DNA from 2 places in the Pseudarthrobacter lactosi genome. Region 1 is predicted to be linked to the other one. Evidence: riboswitches for the same ligand, from Rfam matches in the RefSeq annotation. Region 1 holds a riboswitch; the other holds the start of a gene.
The links. A riboswitch is a leader RNA that binds a small molecule or an ion and turns the genes downstream of it on or off. The one in region 1 is predicted to bind thiamine pyrophosphate.
Positions count from the first base shown of each region.

Region 2: linked by a shared signal. The riboswitch ahead of thiC (phosphomethylpyrimidine synthase ThiC) and the one ahead of ACZY0Q_RS18045 (ECF transporter S component) in region 1 are both predicted to bind thiamine pyrophosphate.

Region 1 is NZ_JBVAYS010000004.1:190,461-197,779, forward strand. Features, by position in the region: gene ACZY0Q_RS18040 (ABC transporter ATP-binding protein) at 1-1,652, opposite strand, end outside; gene ACZY0Q_RS18045 (ECF transporter S component) at 1,652-2,302, opposite strand; TPP riboswitch at 2,368-2,509, opposite strand; gene ACZY0Q_RS18050 (heme-degrading domain-containing protein) at 2,566-3,108, shown strand; gene ACZY0Q_RS18055 (DUF4235 domain-containing protein) at 3,150-3,413, shown strand; gene mnhG (monovalent cation/H(+) antiporter subunit G) at 3,461-3,883, opposite strand; gene ACZY0Q_RS18065 (MrpF/PhaF family protein) at 3,873-4,151, opposite strand; gene ACZY0Q_RS18070 (Na+/H+ antiporter subunit E) at 4,148-4,693, opposite strand; gene ACZY0Q_RS18075 (Na+/H+ antiporter subunit D) at 4,690-6,297, opposite strand; gene ACZY0Q_RS18080 (Na(+)/H(+) antiporter subunit C) at 6,294-6,887, opposite strand; gene ACZY0Q_RS18085 (Na+/H+ antiporter subunit A) at 6,884-7,319, opposite strand, start outside.
Region 2 is NZ_JBVAYS010000001.1:909,243-916,561, forward strand. Features, by position in the region: gene rplS (50S ribosomal protein L19) at 1-217, opposite strand, end outside; gene trmD (tRNA (guanosine(37)-N1)-methyltransferase TrmD) at 451-1,311, opposite strand; gene rimM (ribosome maturation factor RimM) at 1,312-1,857, opposite strand; gene ACZY0Q_RS04225 (RNA-binding protein) at 1,969-2,211, opposite strand; gene rpsP (30S ribosomal protein S16) at 2,213-2,629, opposite strand; gene ACZY0Q_RS04235 (hypothetical protein) at 2,833-3,270, opposite strand; gene ACZY0Q_RS04240 (VOC family protein) at 3,384-4,259, opposite strand; TPP riboswitch at 4,413-4,520, shown strand; gene thiC (phosphomethylpyrimidine synthase ThiC) at 4,515-6,332, shown strand; gene ACZY0Q_RS04250 (alpha/beta hydrolase) at 6,337-7,071, opposite strand; gene ffh (signal recognition particle protein) at 7,175-7,319, opposite strand, start outside.

The sequences.
Region 1 (7,319 bases):
CGGGCGCCGCCGCGTGCGGCCGGGCCGAGCCGCAGTTCGGCCCCGCCCAGGACCGCACTGAATTCCTGGTCGTGGGTCACCGAAACCACGGAGGTCCCGGCGTCGAGCAGTTCGGAGAGGAACGATGCGAGCTCGGCCCACGTATTGGCGTCCTGGCCGAACGTCGGCTCGTCGAGCACCAGCACGCGCGGGTGTGCCGCGAGGACGGTGGCCACCGACAGGCGCCGCTTTTCGCCGCCGGACAGTGTGTACGGATTGGCGTCCACCAGGTGCGTCAGGCGCAGCCGTTCCAGCAGTTCATCAACCCGCTCCTCGCCATGGCCCAGGTGCAGCGGACCGAACATCAGTTCGTCCAGCACGCGGCCGGTGACGAACTGGTGTTCGGGTTCCTGGAACACGGTTCCGATGCGGGAAATCAGCTGGTTGGCCTTCCATTTGAAGGGGTCGATCCCTGCCCCCTCGGAAAGCTCGACGGCGGCGGACACCTTCCCCGCCACCGGCGCCAGCAGTCCGGCGAGGGTCAGCGCGAACGTTGACTTGCCGGCGCCGTTGGGCCCCGTGACGGTGAGTGCGTGGCCGGAACGGACCTGGGCCGTGATGCCCTGCTGTACCGGCACGGGCGGGATGGTCCGGAAGCCGCGGCGCCGCGGACGCTCCCGGGAGACAGCCAGATCCTCGGCGGCCAGCAGCAGTTCACCGGAGCCTGCGGACGTGCGGCGGCGCGTTGCCGGAACATACCCCGGCACCCAGACGCCCGCGCCGATCAGCATCTCCCGGGCCTCCGCCAGCACCTGGTCCGGCGGCCCGTCCAGCAGGACTGCGGACGTGCCGGCGGAACCTCCAGCGGAGCCCGCTGCGGAACCTCCTGCTGAGCCCGGTTGCAGCACCACAATCCGGTCCACCAGGTCCTTCCAGACGGACACGCGGTGCTCCACCACAACGAGTGTGGCGCCGGTTTTGTCCAGGCAGCGGCCCACGGCGTCGCGGACTTCCAGCACGCCGGCTGGATCCAGGTTCGCGGTGGGCTCGTCCAGCAGGATCAGCCCGGGCCGCATCGCGAGGATCCCAGCCAGCGCCAGGCGCTGCTTCTGTCCGCCGGACAGGGCCGACGTCGGGTGCTCCAACGAGAGCCCGGCGGCACCAGTCCCGCCGTCGGCGCCCAAACCGGCTCCGCCGTCGGCATTAAGACCGGCTCCGCCACCGGCGTTCAACCCTGCGCCGGCACTTCGCAGCCCGACGTCGTCGAGCGCTTCATGGACGCGCCGCCAGATCTCATCCCGCGGCACGGCTAGGTTCTCGGCACCGAAGGCGACGTCGTCACCCAGGCGCGACAAAACCACCTGCGTTTCCGGATCCTGCTGCATCAGCCCCGAGCGGCCGCGCTGCCCGCGGGGCACCACTCCGTCGATCAGCAGCGAACCGGTTTCGTCGGCGTCGTCCCCTTCATCCCCCAGCACCCCGGCGAGCGCGTGCAGCAGCGTTGACTTGCCCGCGCCTGACGGGCCCAGCAGCAGCACCCGCTCGCCGGGAGCGATGTCGAGGTCGAGCCCGCGGACGGCGGGGGTGGACCGTCCGGCATGCCGCCAGCCCCAGCCCCGGGCGGACACCGCGGCGGGGCGCACTCCGGAAGTGCCGGCGTTGGAAGCGGTCATCAGTTGAAGACGGGCTCCGACGCTGCCTTCCGGGACGCGAACGAGCTCAGCACGCCGGTTTTGGCCAGGCCGCGGGTGGCGATCCAGGACAAGGCGCCCGCAATCACCGCGCCGGAGATGGTGCAGAACACGATGTACGCGAGCTTGTCGGCGGGCTCGTAGGCGATGTTCCAGCCCCACGGGAGGAAGGAGTCATTGAGGCCGCAGAACAGGCCCGCCCCGGCACCGGCCAGCAGCGCGGCGATGAGGTTGTACTTCTGGTGCAGGAAGGACTTGAACCGGAAGTTGCCGTACACCAGCAGGAAGAACACCAGTTCAGCGCCCAGGCCCTGCAGGATTCCGGAGATCAGCACCGTGGCGCCGTACTGCGAGCCCATGATGAGTTCGCCGGTGGCGGCCACCGCTTCGCAGAAGAGCGCCGCACCGGGTTTGCGGATGATGAGCATTCCCAGCACGGCCGGGATCATCCAGCCGCCGGCGATCAGGCCGGTCAGCGGGGGGTAAACGGCGTTCATGGGGGCGGAAACGATGCCGGCGCCCTGGGACCAGGCCCAGAAGATCACGCCGCCGGTGATGGCGATGAGCGCCGCCACCACGATGTCCACAACACGCCAGGTATTGCCGGTCTTTTTGATTGCTGCAGTTGTCATTCGGTCCTCCTGAGGAACAGGAGGGGAAAGTGCCCCGGTGTGCGGCGCTGCCGCCGTTGGCCGGACACTTCGAGAACTCGACTCCCTTGCGCCGGTACTAACCGGATCAGGTTCGAGGGTCTGCGGCTGTCCGCACTCTCAGCGCCCACCTGCGGTTCCCTGGCAAAGCCAGTGATGTCCGACGGCGGCGCTCCCCTGTCGTAATAAATCTGCCCTGATGGGCGTGGTCAAGTTTACACCGCGGGAGGAGTAGATTGTGGGCCATGACTGCCAATAACCCGACTGTGACTGCGTTCAATCCCGATGCGACGGTGCCTCAGCCGGCGGGGCTCCTGGAGGCCCTGATTACCCGCATCGAGGGCGAGATCAGCGAGCTGCAGTTTCCCCATTTCACCAGGGATGATTCCCTCAACCTGGGGCTGCTGCTGGTGGAGCTCGGCAAATCGCGCCGGCTGCCCATCGCGATCGACATCACCAAGGGCGAGCAGGTCCTGTTCCACGTGGCCCTGGACGGCGCCACCCCCGACAACGAGCACTGGATCCGGGCCAAGCAGCGCACCGCCGCCAGATACGAGATCCCGTCATTGCTGGTGGGCCTCCGCGGCAGGCTGCACGGCGGCCGCATCGAGGACCACGGCTGGTACGACGAAACCGTCTACGCGGCCCACGGCGGATGCTTCCCGGTCTACGTCGCCGGCGTGGGCGCCGTGGCCACGGTGACGGTCTCGGGCCTGCCCCAGATGCTGGACCACGATCTTGTGGTGGAAGCCCTGCGGGAGATTCTGGAGTCCATGCAGCCGGGTTAGGCTAAAGACAGTCCCGGATCCGCTCACAAGGAGTTCTACGAATGAACCTGTTCATCAAGCTGCTCGGCACGGCTATCAGCCTCGGCGCCGGATTCGTCGGCACCAAGGTGGTCAATACCGTGTGGGAAAAGTCCACCGGCCGGAAGCCCCCCACCGGCAAGGACGAAGACACTCCCACCACCCTGCGCTCGGCGCTGACGTTCGCGCTCATTTCGGCCTCGGTCAGCACCATCATCCAGGTGCTTGCCAACCGCGGCACGCAGCGGGCCATCACCCGCTTTGCCAAGTCCCAGGACATCGTCTAACCCTGGCAACGCCTAACCCTGGCGCGCAGGCCGCCGGCGACTGACCTTCAGTCCCGCCGGCCGCCGTCGGACGCTTCATCCCTGGATGACTCATCCCGGGCTGATTGGGCCGTCTTCTGAACCACGGCTTCGAGTTCATCGGAGCTGAGGAGCTCGCGGTGCAGGTGTTTGGTGCGGTAACCGGCGCGGCCCACCATATGGGCCGAAACCGGCACAGTCAGCAGCTGGAAAATCCAGGCCACCAGCAGCACTGGCCACACCCACCAGGTGCGCAGCTGCAGGCCGATGGCCGCCAGGAGCAGGAACAGCCCTAGCACCTGGGGCTTGGTGGCCGCATGCATGCGGCTCAGCAGGTCCGGGAAACGGAGAAGCCCGACGGCGGCGGCGAGCGACATGAAGGCGCCCAGCACCAGGAAAACCGCGGACACGGTATCGATGACGTTATCAACCACGCTGGCCTCAGGACTCATTGGCTTGCTCCCGCCGGTCGGCCACGAAGCGCGCAACCGTCACTGACCCGATGAAGCCGACGATGGACAGCGCCACGAGCAGCATCAGGTTGTTCAGGTGCCGGTTGACGGCCATGTCGATGCACAGGGCCGCGCCGAGGATCGCGAGCAGGACGTCGGAGGCCAGCACCCTGTCCAGCAGCGACGGGCCGCGGGAGATCCTGATGATGGCTCCTGCCGCTGCCAACGAAAGAATGACTGCCGTGACAGCCAGGACGGTCTGCATCATGCTGCGGTCTCCTGCCGGATTGCTTCGAGTTCGTCGCGGGTGCCCATGATCCTGATCAGGCCCGCTTCGATGGAGCGGACCTCCTCGCGGAGGCTCGCGACCTCTTCCGGGCTGCTGACGTTGAGCGCGTGGAGGTACAGGGTGGACGTTGACCGGTCCACTTCCACCACCAGGGAGCCCGGGATCAGCGAGATCACGTGCCCGGTAGCGGTGACCATCAGGTCCTGGTGGCTCCGCAACGGCACCGCGACGACGGCATTGACCACCCGCGGGCCGCGGACAGCAGCCAGATACATAACCTCAACGCTGGCTGCCGCCACCCTGCCCAGGAAACGCAGGGCAAACGGCACTGCGTGAAGAATGTTAAAGCGGCCGCTGAGTTCCACCGGCGGCAGGTAGAACATCCGGGCCACGAGGACGGCCAGCAAGGCGCCGAAGAGCAGGTTGCCGGGGCTGAAGTCCTGCCACAGGGCTGCCCAGACAATCACCAGCCATACCAGCAGGGGCAGTTCCTGGCGCAGGGAGATCCGGCGGCGGCTCATTTGCCCCCTCCGTTTTTCAGTGCCAGCGGGGGAACTTGGGTGTCCTCGCCGAGTACGGCCTGGATATAGGCGGACCGGTCCAGCATTTCGTGGGCGGCCTGGTCCGAAACTTTGAACAGCGGGCCGGCGAAGACTGTGAGGGAAACCCCCAGGACCACCAGGCCCAGGGTTGAGCCCACCATGGTGCGGGGCAGCAGTGTGACGTTTTTGCGGCCGGCCCGGCTGCCGGTGTCCGAATCCTCGGGCTCAGCGAGCAGGACGGGATCCGGGTGCTCAGCGTCCGAGGGCTTGCGCCAGAACGCGCGGTTCCAGACCCTCGCAACGGCCAGCAGGGTCAGGAGGCTGGTGACAACGCCGCCGATCACCAGGGCGTAGGCCAGGGGCGTGCCCAGTTCGATGCCTGCCTGGATGAGTCCCACCTTGCCCAGGAAGCCGGAGAACGGTGGGATGCCGGCCAGGTTCATGGCGGGGATGAAGAACAGCAGGGCCAGGATGGGTGACAGCTTGGCCAGGCCTGCCAGCCGGTCCACGGAGGAGCTGCCGCCGCGGCGTTCGATCAGGCCCGTGACCAGGAAAAGGCTGGTCTGGATGGTGATGTGGTGGGCAACGTAGAACACGGCGGCGCCCAGCCCGGCCACCGAGGACATCGCCAGGCCGAACACCATGTAGCCGATGTGGCTGACCAGGGTGAAGGACAACAAACGTTTAATGTCGCTCTGGGCCAAGGCGCCAAGGATTCCCACCACCATGGTCAGCAGCGCCGCCACCATGAGCGGAGTGTTCAGGCTGTCGCCGGGGAAAAGCAGTGTCTCCGTGCGCACCATCGCGTAGACGCCCACTTTCGTCAGCAGGCCAGCGAACACGGCGGTGACCGGCGCCGGCGCGGTGGGGTAGGAGTCAGGCAGCCAGAACGAAAGCGGGAATACGGCCGCCTTGATGCCGAAGGCCACCAGGAGCATAACGTGCAGCAGGGTCTGGGTGCCCTCGTCCAGGTCCGCGAGCTTGATGGCGAGGTCGGCCATGTTCACGGTTCCGGTGGCGCCGTAGACCATGGCGATGGAGATCAGGAACAGCACCGAGGACACCACGGAGACCACCACGTAGGTGACACCGGCGCGGATGCGGGGGCCGGTTCCGCCCAGTGTCATCAGCACATAGCTTGCCGTCAGCAGGATCTCGAAGCCGACGTACAGGTTGAACAGGTCCCCGGACAGGAAGGCGTTGGAGACGCCGGCCACCAGGATCAGGTAGGTGGGGTGGAAGATCGATACCGGCGCGTCCTGGTCGCCGTCGGCCATGCCCTGCCCGGTGGCGTAGACCAGCACGGCGAGGCTGACAGCGGACGACACCACGAGCATGAGCGACGAGAACTGGTCCACTACCATCGTGATGCCCCACGGCGGCAGCCAGCCACCGATATGCACGGCGGCCGTTCCGCCGTCCCACACAGATGCCAGCAGCAGGCACTCCAGCAGAAGCGTCACCGACAGCACGCCGATGCTCACTGCGCGCTGGGCGCGGGAGTGCCGGATCAAAAGGAAGGTGAGGGCGGCACCGAGGATGGGAAGTACGACGGCGAGCGGGGCAAAGCTTGCAATGTTCACTTCACACCTCCTTCGGGACCAGGGGTTACGTTCTGCGAGCCGGGTTGCTCTTCAGCGGCGGCATCCGCGGCAGGAATCGTCTTGGCACCGACCGTCACGGAACCCCCGGCGGCTTCCGGGCCGTCCGGCGTCGAGGAGTGGTCTGAGACCGTGCTCCCGTCGCTGCCCAGCATGGTCAGGGGAAACTCGGAAGTCTCGGCCGGGATGGGGGCATCGTCCTCGGCGTCGAAGCGGGGCGTCTCGGCGACGCGGAGGTCCTCGACGTCGTCCTGGATCTCATCCTGGCGGGCCAGGACCCACGTGCGGTAGATGATGCCGAGCATAAAGGCCGTCACGGCAAAGGAGATCACGATCGATGTGAGGATCAGAGCCTGCGGAAGGGGGTCCGCGTACTCCTGCGCGCCGGTGTCCTTGTTGTACAGGGGTGCCAGGCCGGCATAGCCGCCGGTGGCCAGGATCAGCAGGTTGGTGGCGTTGGCCAGCAGCATCAGCCCGAGCAGCACCCGGGTGAGGCTGCGTTCCAGGATCAGGTAGATGCCGCACGCATACAGGGCACCCATCACGGTCAGCAGGGTCAGGTTGACGCTCATCCTTGGCCCTTCGCGGTGGTTTCGGCGGGGATGCCCACGGGTTCCTGTATCAGGGCGGTCGCATCGGCGTCGTCGTCTGGTGAGTCCTCGGCAGGCGCAGTTCGCTGCTCTTCGAAGTGTTCGTCGATCTCGGAGCCCAGGCTGCGCAGCACGTCCAGCACCAGGCCGATCACCACGATGTACACGCCGATGTCGAAGATGGTGGATGTGACGAACTTGATGTCCCCGAACACCGGAAGCCAGAGTTCAATGATGGCGGTCTGGAATACCTGGCCGCCCAGCAGCAGCGGCACCACCCCGGACGCCGCCGCGGTGGCGAGCCCGATCCCCAGCAGCGTTCCGGCGCCCACGGGTGTGGCCTCGCGGAGTTCGAACCGGCCGCCGGCCAAGTAGCGGATGGCCAGGGCAAGTCCGGCTGTCAGGCCGCCGGCG
Region 2 (7,319 bases), on a different contig from region 1:
AGGTACGCTCCACACCGACGCCGAAGGAGACCTTGCGGATGGTGAAGGTTTCGCGAAGACCGTCGCCGTGGCGGCCCAGGACGAAGCCCTGGAATACCTGGACACGGGAGTTCTTGCCTTCGATGATGTTGACGTGAACCTTGAGGGTGTCACCCGCGCGGAAGACGGGAACATCGGTGCGCAGCGAGGCTGCATCTACGGAATCGAGAATATGCATAATTGCACTCCTGGTGAACGCCACGGGTCATTCACTTTGGGTCACGGCGGGCAAGCCCGGAAGCACCGGGAATTACCGCCGAAAGTTAAGTGGGTCCGGTTCCTTCACTGATTGAAGGTCCCGGGGTGTCCAGCTGTTGGTTGCGCTCCCCCTGTGGCAGGTGCGGACCCAGCAGACACAAAGACTAATTTTGCCACACTCACAGGCCTACAGCCAATCGCCGCGGCGCCGGTTCAGGCTGAGGCGTCGGTTCCGGCGTCCTGGTTGCTCCCGGCCGGCCGCCGCGCCCGGAGGCGACCGTCGACGACGTCGTACCCGAGGTCGCCGAAAGCCGTCCGGTCGGCACGCGGCAGCTTCCCGGCGTCGAACGTTTCCAGCAGGTCCGGGCGGCGTTCCGCCGTCCGCCGGTACTGCTCGTGGCGGCGCCACTGCGCGATCTTCCCGTGGTTGCCGCTCAACAGCACCGCCGGGACTTCCCGGTCCCGCCAGCTGGAGGGTTTGGTGTACACGGGGTATTCCAGCAGCCCGTCCGAATGCGATTCCTCCACCAGGGAATCGGGGTTGCCCACCACACCGGGAAGCAGCCTGCCGATGGCTTCGACCATCGCCAGAACGGCCACTTCGCCGCCGTTCAGCACGTAGTCGCCAAGGCTCATGGGGCGCACCGTGAAGTGCTCTTCCGCCCACTCGATGACACGCTCGTCGATGCCCTCATAGCGGCCGCAGGCAAAAACGAGCTGATTCTCTTCGGCGAGCTCATAGGCCAAGGCCTGGTTGAAACGCTCCCCTGCCGGCGATGGGACGATCAACACCGGCTTGGCGGGAGGCCCTTGCTCCGTAGTTTCGGCGCCTGCTCCGGCCCCACCGGCCGCGGCGACAGCAGCCAGCGCCTGCGCCCACGGCTCGGGCTTCATCACCATGCCGGCACCGCCGCCGTAGGGGGTGTCGTCCACTGAACGGTGCTTGTCCGTGGTGAAATCACGCAGATCATGGACGCGCAGGTCCAGCAGGCCGTCCTGGCGGGCCTTGCCGATGAGCGAGAGTTCCAGGGGCGCCAGGTACTCCGGGAAGATGCTGACGACGTCGATTCTCATCTACGCGTTTTCCTCCGGTTCACCGGCGCCGGCTTCGCCATCGTTGACTTCAAAGAGTCCGTCCGGCGGTGTCAGCAGGACAAAGCCGTCGGCCACATTGACCTCCGGAACGATCTGCTCCACGAACGGGACCAGGATTTCCTTGCCGTCCGGCGTTTCAACCACCAGCAGGTCCTGGACGGGCAACGTGTGCAGGGCGGCGACCTTGCCGACTACCTGCGAGCCAACCCGGGCTTCGAGCCCCACGAGTTCGTGCTCGTACCAGCCCTCGTCGTCGTCTTCGTCCAACTCTTCGGTCTCGATGAAGAGCTTTGCGCCACGCAGGGTCTCTGCCTGGTTGCGGGTTTCGATTCCCTCGAACGCGAGCAGCAGGATGTCCTTGTTCCACCGCGCGCTCTCAACAATGAGGGCGCCGGCGGATGCAGGCTCCACCACAAACTCCGTACCGGGAACGAACCGGTCCCCGGGGGCGTCGGTCAGCACCTGGACCGTCACTTCGCCGCGGATTCCATGCGGTTTGCCGATTCGTGCCACCTGAAGCTGCATCTGTTCCTCTGTCTGTGATCGTGCCGGGATTAGGCAATGTGGTGAAAGCACTCCGGCCCCTCCACCGTTGCTGGTGGAAGGGCCGGAGCAAAAACTGATGTTGCTGAGCGCTTAGCGGCGGCGGTCGGTGTCGACGACGTCGACCCTGACCGGTTCGCCGTCTGCCAGTGCCGCCACAACGGTGCGCAATGCCCGTGCGGTGCGGCCCTGGCGGCCGATCACCCGTCCCAGGTCCTCCTGATGAACACGAACCTCGAGGGTGTCCCCGCGGCGGTTGTTCTTCGAGCTGACCTTGACATCGTCAGGCGAATCAACGATTCCCCGGACGAGGTGTTCGAGCGCTTCTGCCAGCAATCTACTCAGCCTCGGTGGTCTCTGCTTCGGCCGGGGCCTCGGCTGCGTCAGACTGCTTTGACTTCTTGGTGATGGCTTCCGGGATAATCACGGAACCCTTCTCCGGGGCGACAAAGGCGACCTTCGGAGCTTTGGTCTTCAGGGTGCCTTCCTGGCCCGGGAGGCCCTTGAACTTCTGCCAGTCACCGGTGATCTTGAGGATCGCGGCAACCTGCTCGGACGGCTGTGCGCCGACGCCGAGCCAGTACTGGGCACGGTCCGCGTCAACCTCGATGTATGAGGGCTCTTCGGTGGGGTGGTACTTGCCGATCTCTTCGATGGCACGGCCGTCACGCTTGGAGCGTGCGTCCATGACGACGATGCGGTAGTACGGTGCGCGCATCTTGCCAAAGCGCTTAAGGCGAATCTTTACGGCCACTTTTGTGGTCACTCCTGTTTCAGAAAAGGGGTAAACCGACGTTCTGCACCCGTGGGGCGGGCCATACTTGAAGGTTCAAAGGACAGGATCCAGACGCGGAGAGAGGGGCCACGCAGATCGAGTACCTATTTATTGTGCCAGATCAGCGTCCGGATTTCGACTTGACACGTACGGATGGAGCAGCCGGCCGGCCACGGCGGGGCCTAGGACGACCAGACATAGACCCCGGTACGCGCGGCGTCATCGATCGAGTTGGCCAACTCGGCGAACTTCTGGACATACGCCCGGGCCTCGGCCACACCGAAGGGCATGTCATCCTGGGCGGCCCACTTTTCAGCGACGTCGTCCAGGACATTACCCTCGCCCTCAGTCTCGTAGCTGAGCAGGTCCGCCAGTGCGCGCACCATGGCCGGTGGAACCCCCAGGAGCGAATCGCTGGCCACGTCAACCATGGCCAGTTCGTAGTCAGCGCCACTGGCGTGCACCGCAGCACCGGCAAGATCGCCAAGCTGTTCGATTTCGAAATCGCTGATGCCGGGAATCCGCAGACCCTGGCCCGCCGGGGAGCCGCCCGCATCCAGCACGACCGCCCGCTTCAGTGCGGCATCGTGAGTGGAAACAAAAATTTCAGTGAAGCCCATGGGAACAACCCTCATTCCGTCGACAGTGCGGCCCAGAAGGACTGCATCAGGTGCCGCCCCGGCCGTTCAGAATCAGCCTAGTACAACGTGCCCCGCACATTTGGCATCCGCACTCAGCGGACGGCGACACGGATCCTGTTGCGCCATGGATCCTCGAAGCGAAGCTCGGCGCCCGTGTGGTGCGAGGCCACGCCGGCGACCTTCAGACGGTCGGCGAGCGCACCGACGTCGTCCGCGGAAGTCACCTCGATGAGCACTTCACCCAGGCCCAGGGTGTCCTTGCGCGGACCGGCGCCGCGGCTGTTCCAGACGTTCATGGCCATGTGGTGGTGATACCGGCCGGCGGAGACAAACAGCGCCTGCCGGTGCCAGCCTGCCGTCTTTTCGAAGCCCAGCGTGCCGACGTAGAAATTGTGCGCCGACTGGACGTCACCCACCTGGAGATGGACGTGGCCCACCCCGGCTTCGGTGGCCTGCTGGCCGGCCACGGACTCCTGGGTCAGGTGCTGCTCAAGGTAGCGCTGCGGTGGCAGTGCCAGGCTGTCCATCACCACATCCTTCCCATTCCAGGACCAGTTTTCACGGGGCCTGTCCCAGTACAGTTCAATGCCGTTGCCTTCGGGGTCATTGAAGTAGAAGGCCTCGCTGACGAGGTGGTCGGCACTGCCTGTGAAGGATCGGGGGTCGTACTGGGCCGTGGTGGCTACCGTGGCAGCAAGCGACGCCTGGTCATCAAAAAGCAGTGCCGTGTGGAACAGCCCGGCCTCTCCCCTGCCAGGCAGGTTCAGGGACGGGGCGGCCGCGAGATGGACCAGAGGGCGCTCCAGGCGGCCGAGGTAGACGCCGCCGTCCTCTTCGGCCACAACCTCCAGGCCGAGTGCGCGCTGGTAGTAATCGGTCATCAGCTTCATGTCGCCCACCTTGAGCATCACGGTGCCCATGGAGAGGTCGGCAGGAAGGAGATCCCGGCTGGTGGCTTCTGCAGTCATTGAACGCTCCCGGTCCATTGGCCTTCGGTCGAAGGCGGCTATGACTTTAATTTACTTGAAGCTTCAATATAATTCAAGTGGTTGAGCAGACTGGTTGCGACCACTTCCCCGTGATTGCTGTCACCGGGCCGCCCTCGGCCTGTGGTAGCTTCGACTTGACCACACGGGAGCCCTTGCAGGGGCTGAGATCGGGCTGACGCAGCCTGCGACCGTTGAACCTGTCCGGGTAATGCCGGCGAAGGAAGTGAGTATTCATTGAATACACAAGAAACACAGCTGATCCCTGCCCAGATTGAGGCCGACAAGGATCAACCGCTCCAGCCAGAAACCCAGTCACTGAAGTCCCACTCGCTGGCGTACATCACCGATGAAGCAACGGGCATCCAGGTTCCCGTGACCGAAATCGCGCTGGAGCCGTCGCCGAACGGCGAAGCGAACGGGCCTTTCCGGACGTACCGCACGGCGGGTCCGGGCAGCGATCCTGTGGTGGGCCTCAACCCGTTCCGCTCGGAGTGGATCGCCGCCCGCGGCGACACCGAGCCCTACAGCGGGCGGGAACGGAACCTGCTCGACGACGGCAGGTCTGCCGTGCGCCGCGGTGCGGCCTCTGCGGAGTGGAAGGGGGCCCAGCCGGTGCCCCGCCGCGCCGTCGACGGCCACACCGTCACCCAGATGCACTACGCGCGGCAGGGTCGCATCACCACCGAGATGCAATTCGTTGCGCTCCGCGAGAACTGTGACGTGGAGCTGGTCCGCAGCGAAGTCGCTGCCGGCCGCGCCATCATCCCCAACAACATCAACCATCCGGAATCCGAACCGATGATTATCGGCAAGGCCTTCCTGGTCAAGATCAACGCCAATATCGGTAACTCCGCCGTGACCAGCTCCATTGCTGAGGAAGTGGACAAGCTCCAGTGGGCCACCCAGTGGGGCGCCGACACGGTGATGGACCTTTCCACCGGCGATGACATCCATACCACCCGGGAATGGCTCATCCGCAACGCTCCCGTGCCCATCGGCACGGTGCCCATCTACCAGGCCTTGGAGAAGGTCAACGGCGAGGCCAACGCACTGACGTGGGAAATCTTCCGGGACACCGTCATTGAGCAGTGCGAGCAGGGCGTGGACTACATGACCATCCACGCCGGTGTGCTGCTGCGTTACGTGCCGCTGACGGCCAACCGCGTCACCGGCATCGTCTCCAGGGGCGGTGCGATCATGGCGGGCTGGTGCCTGGCCCACCACCAGGAGAACTTCCTCTACACGCACTTCGACGAGCTGTGCGAGATCTTCGCCAAGTATGACGTCGCGTTCTCCCTGGGCGACGGACTGCGCCCGGGAGCGACGGCTGACGCCAACGACGCCGCCCAGTTCGCGGAGCTGGACACCCTGGCGGAGCTGACGCAGCGGGCGTGGGAATTCGATGTGCAGGTCATGGTGGAGGGCCCCGGGCACGTCCCGTTCCATTTGGTGCGGGAAAACGTGGAACGCCAGCAGGAACTCTGCAAGGGCGCACCGTTCTACACACTGGGGCCGCTGGTCACGGACATTGCCCCGGGCTATGACCACATCACGTCCGCCATCGGCGCCACTGAAATCGCCCGGTACGGCACAGCCATGCTTTGTTACGTCACGCCCAAGGAGCACCTTGGCCTGCCGAACAAGGACGACGTGAAGACCGGGGTGATCACCTACAAGATCGCCGCCCATGCAGCGGACCTTGCCAAGGGACACCCGGGCGCCCACGAACGGGACGATGCCCTGTCCAAGGCCCGGTTCGAGTTCCGCTGGCGGGACCAGTTCGCGTTGTCCCTGGACCCGGTTACGGCGGAGGCCTTTCATGACGAGACGTTGCCGGCCGAGCCGGCGAAAACGGCGCATTTCTGCTCGATGTGCGGCCCGAAGTTCTGCTCCATGAAAATCAGCCAGGACATTAGGGACGAATACGGTTCCGCAGATTCGCAGGCGGCCATCGCCGAGGCCTACAGCGGGATGCGCGAAAAGAGTGCGGAGTTCCTGGCCGCCGGCGGGAAGGTCTACCTCCCCGAGCTTCGGATCCCTGCCGGGAGCTGACGGCTCAGGAAGCCTGAACCGAGCGTGACTTGCCGACGCTGGCGATGAAGGACCGGATGGCTCGGTCACCTTCGGCAGAGTCCTGGGGCCGGTGTCCTCCCGCAGCAATGCGGTGCAGGGCACCGGTTTCCTGCAGGTATCCGGCGATTTCCTCGTAGAGCGGTTCCCAGCCGCCAGTCAAGACCATGGTGGGAACGCCAGGAACAATGTGCAGCGGGGCATCCCAGGACGGGGCCTGCAGCCGGAGCCGGCGAGCTGACCGTTTTTCCTCCGGCGTTGCGGGCTCCTGCAGGTCCGCCGCGAACATTCTCCTTACGAACTCACGCTGGAAGTCGTCATCGCTGAGTTGGTGCCGGATGTCGAACAGCGGTTGCATCAGCGCCCTGTGGGCAGACGTGGCCGGCAGTTCCGCGGTAAGTGACAAGCACGCCGGTTCAACCAGCGTGAGGGAAAACACCAGGTCAGGGCGTTCGACGGCGGCCATCATGGCCGCAATGGCGCCCTCGGCGTGGGCCACAACATGGCCGCCGGCGGCACCGCGGCCGTCGTCGGCCAGTGAGCGCAGGATGATGGCGGTGTCTTCGGCGAACGAGGACTCCAGGGGCTCAGCAACGGGGTCAAAGCCGTGCCGCCGCAGGAACAGGGCGTCGTACGTCAGCGCCATTCCGTGCTGGCGCGTCCACGCCGCCGCACCGAAAGGTCCGGCGCCGTGCACGAACACTACCCGCTGTTTGAACATGACCCAACCCTATTCCACGGCGCCGACATCCCGATTGGGCAGCAGTAAGTGTAGGCGTGAGTGCTCAACACAACACCTGCTGCTACCCGGCCGGGAGGGGTGGTTACTTGCCGAGGAACTTGTCGAATCCCTTGGGCAGGTTCAGCTGCGAAGGGTCGAAGTCGCCGCCCTGCTGGCCGAACGACGCCCCCGTGGGAAGTGCTTTCGCCGCGCCGGCCCGCCGGGCTTCGGCGTCCTTGAGCTCCTGG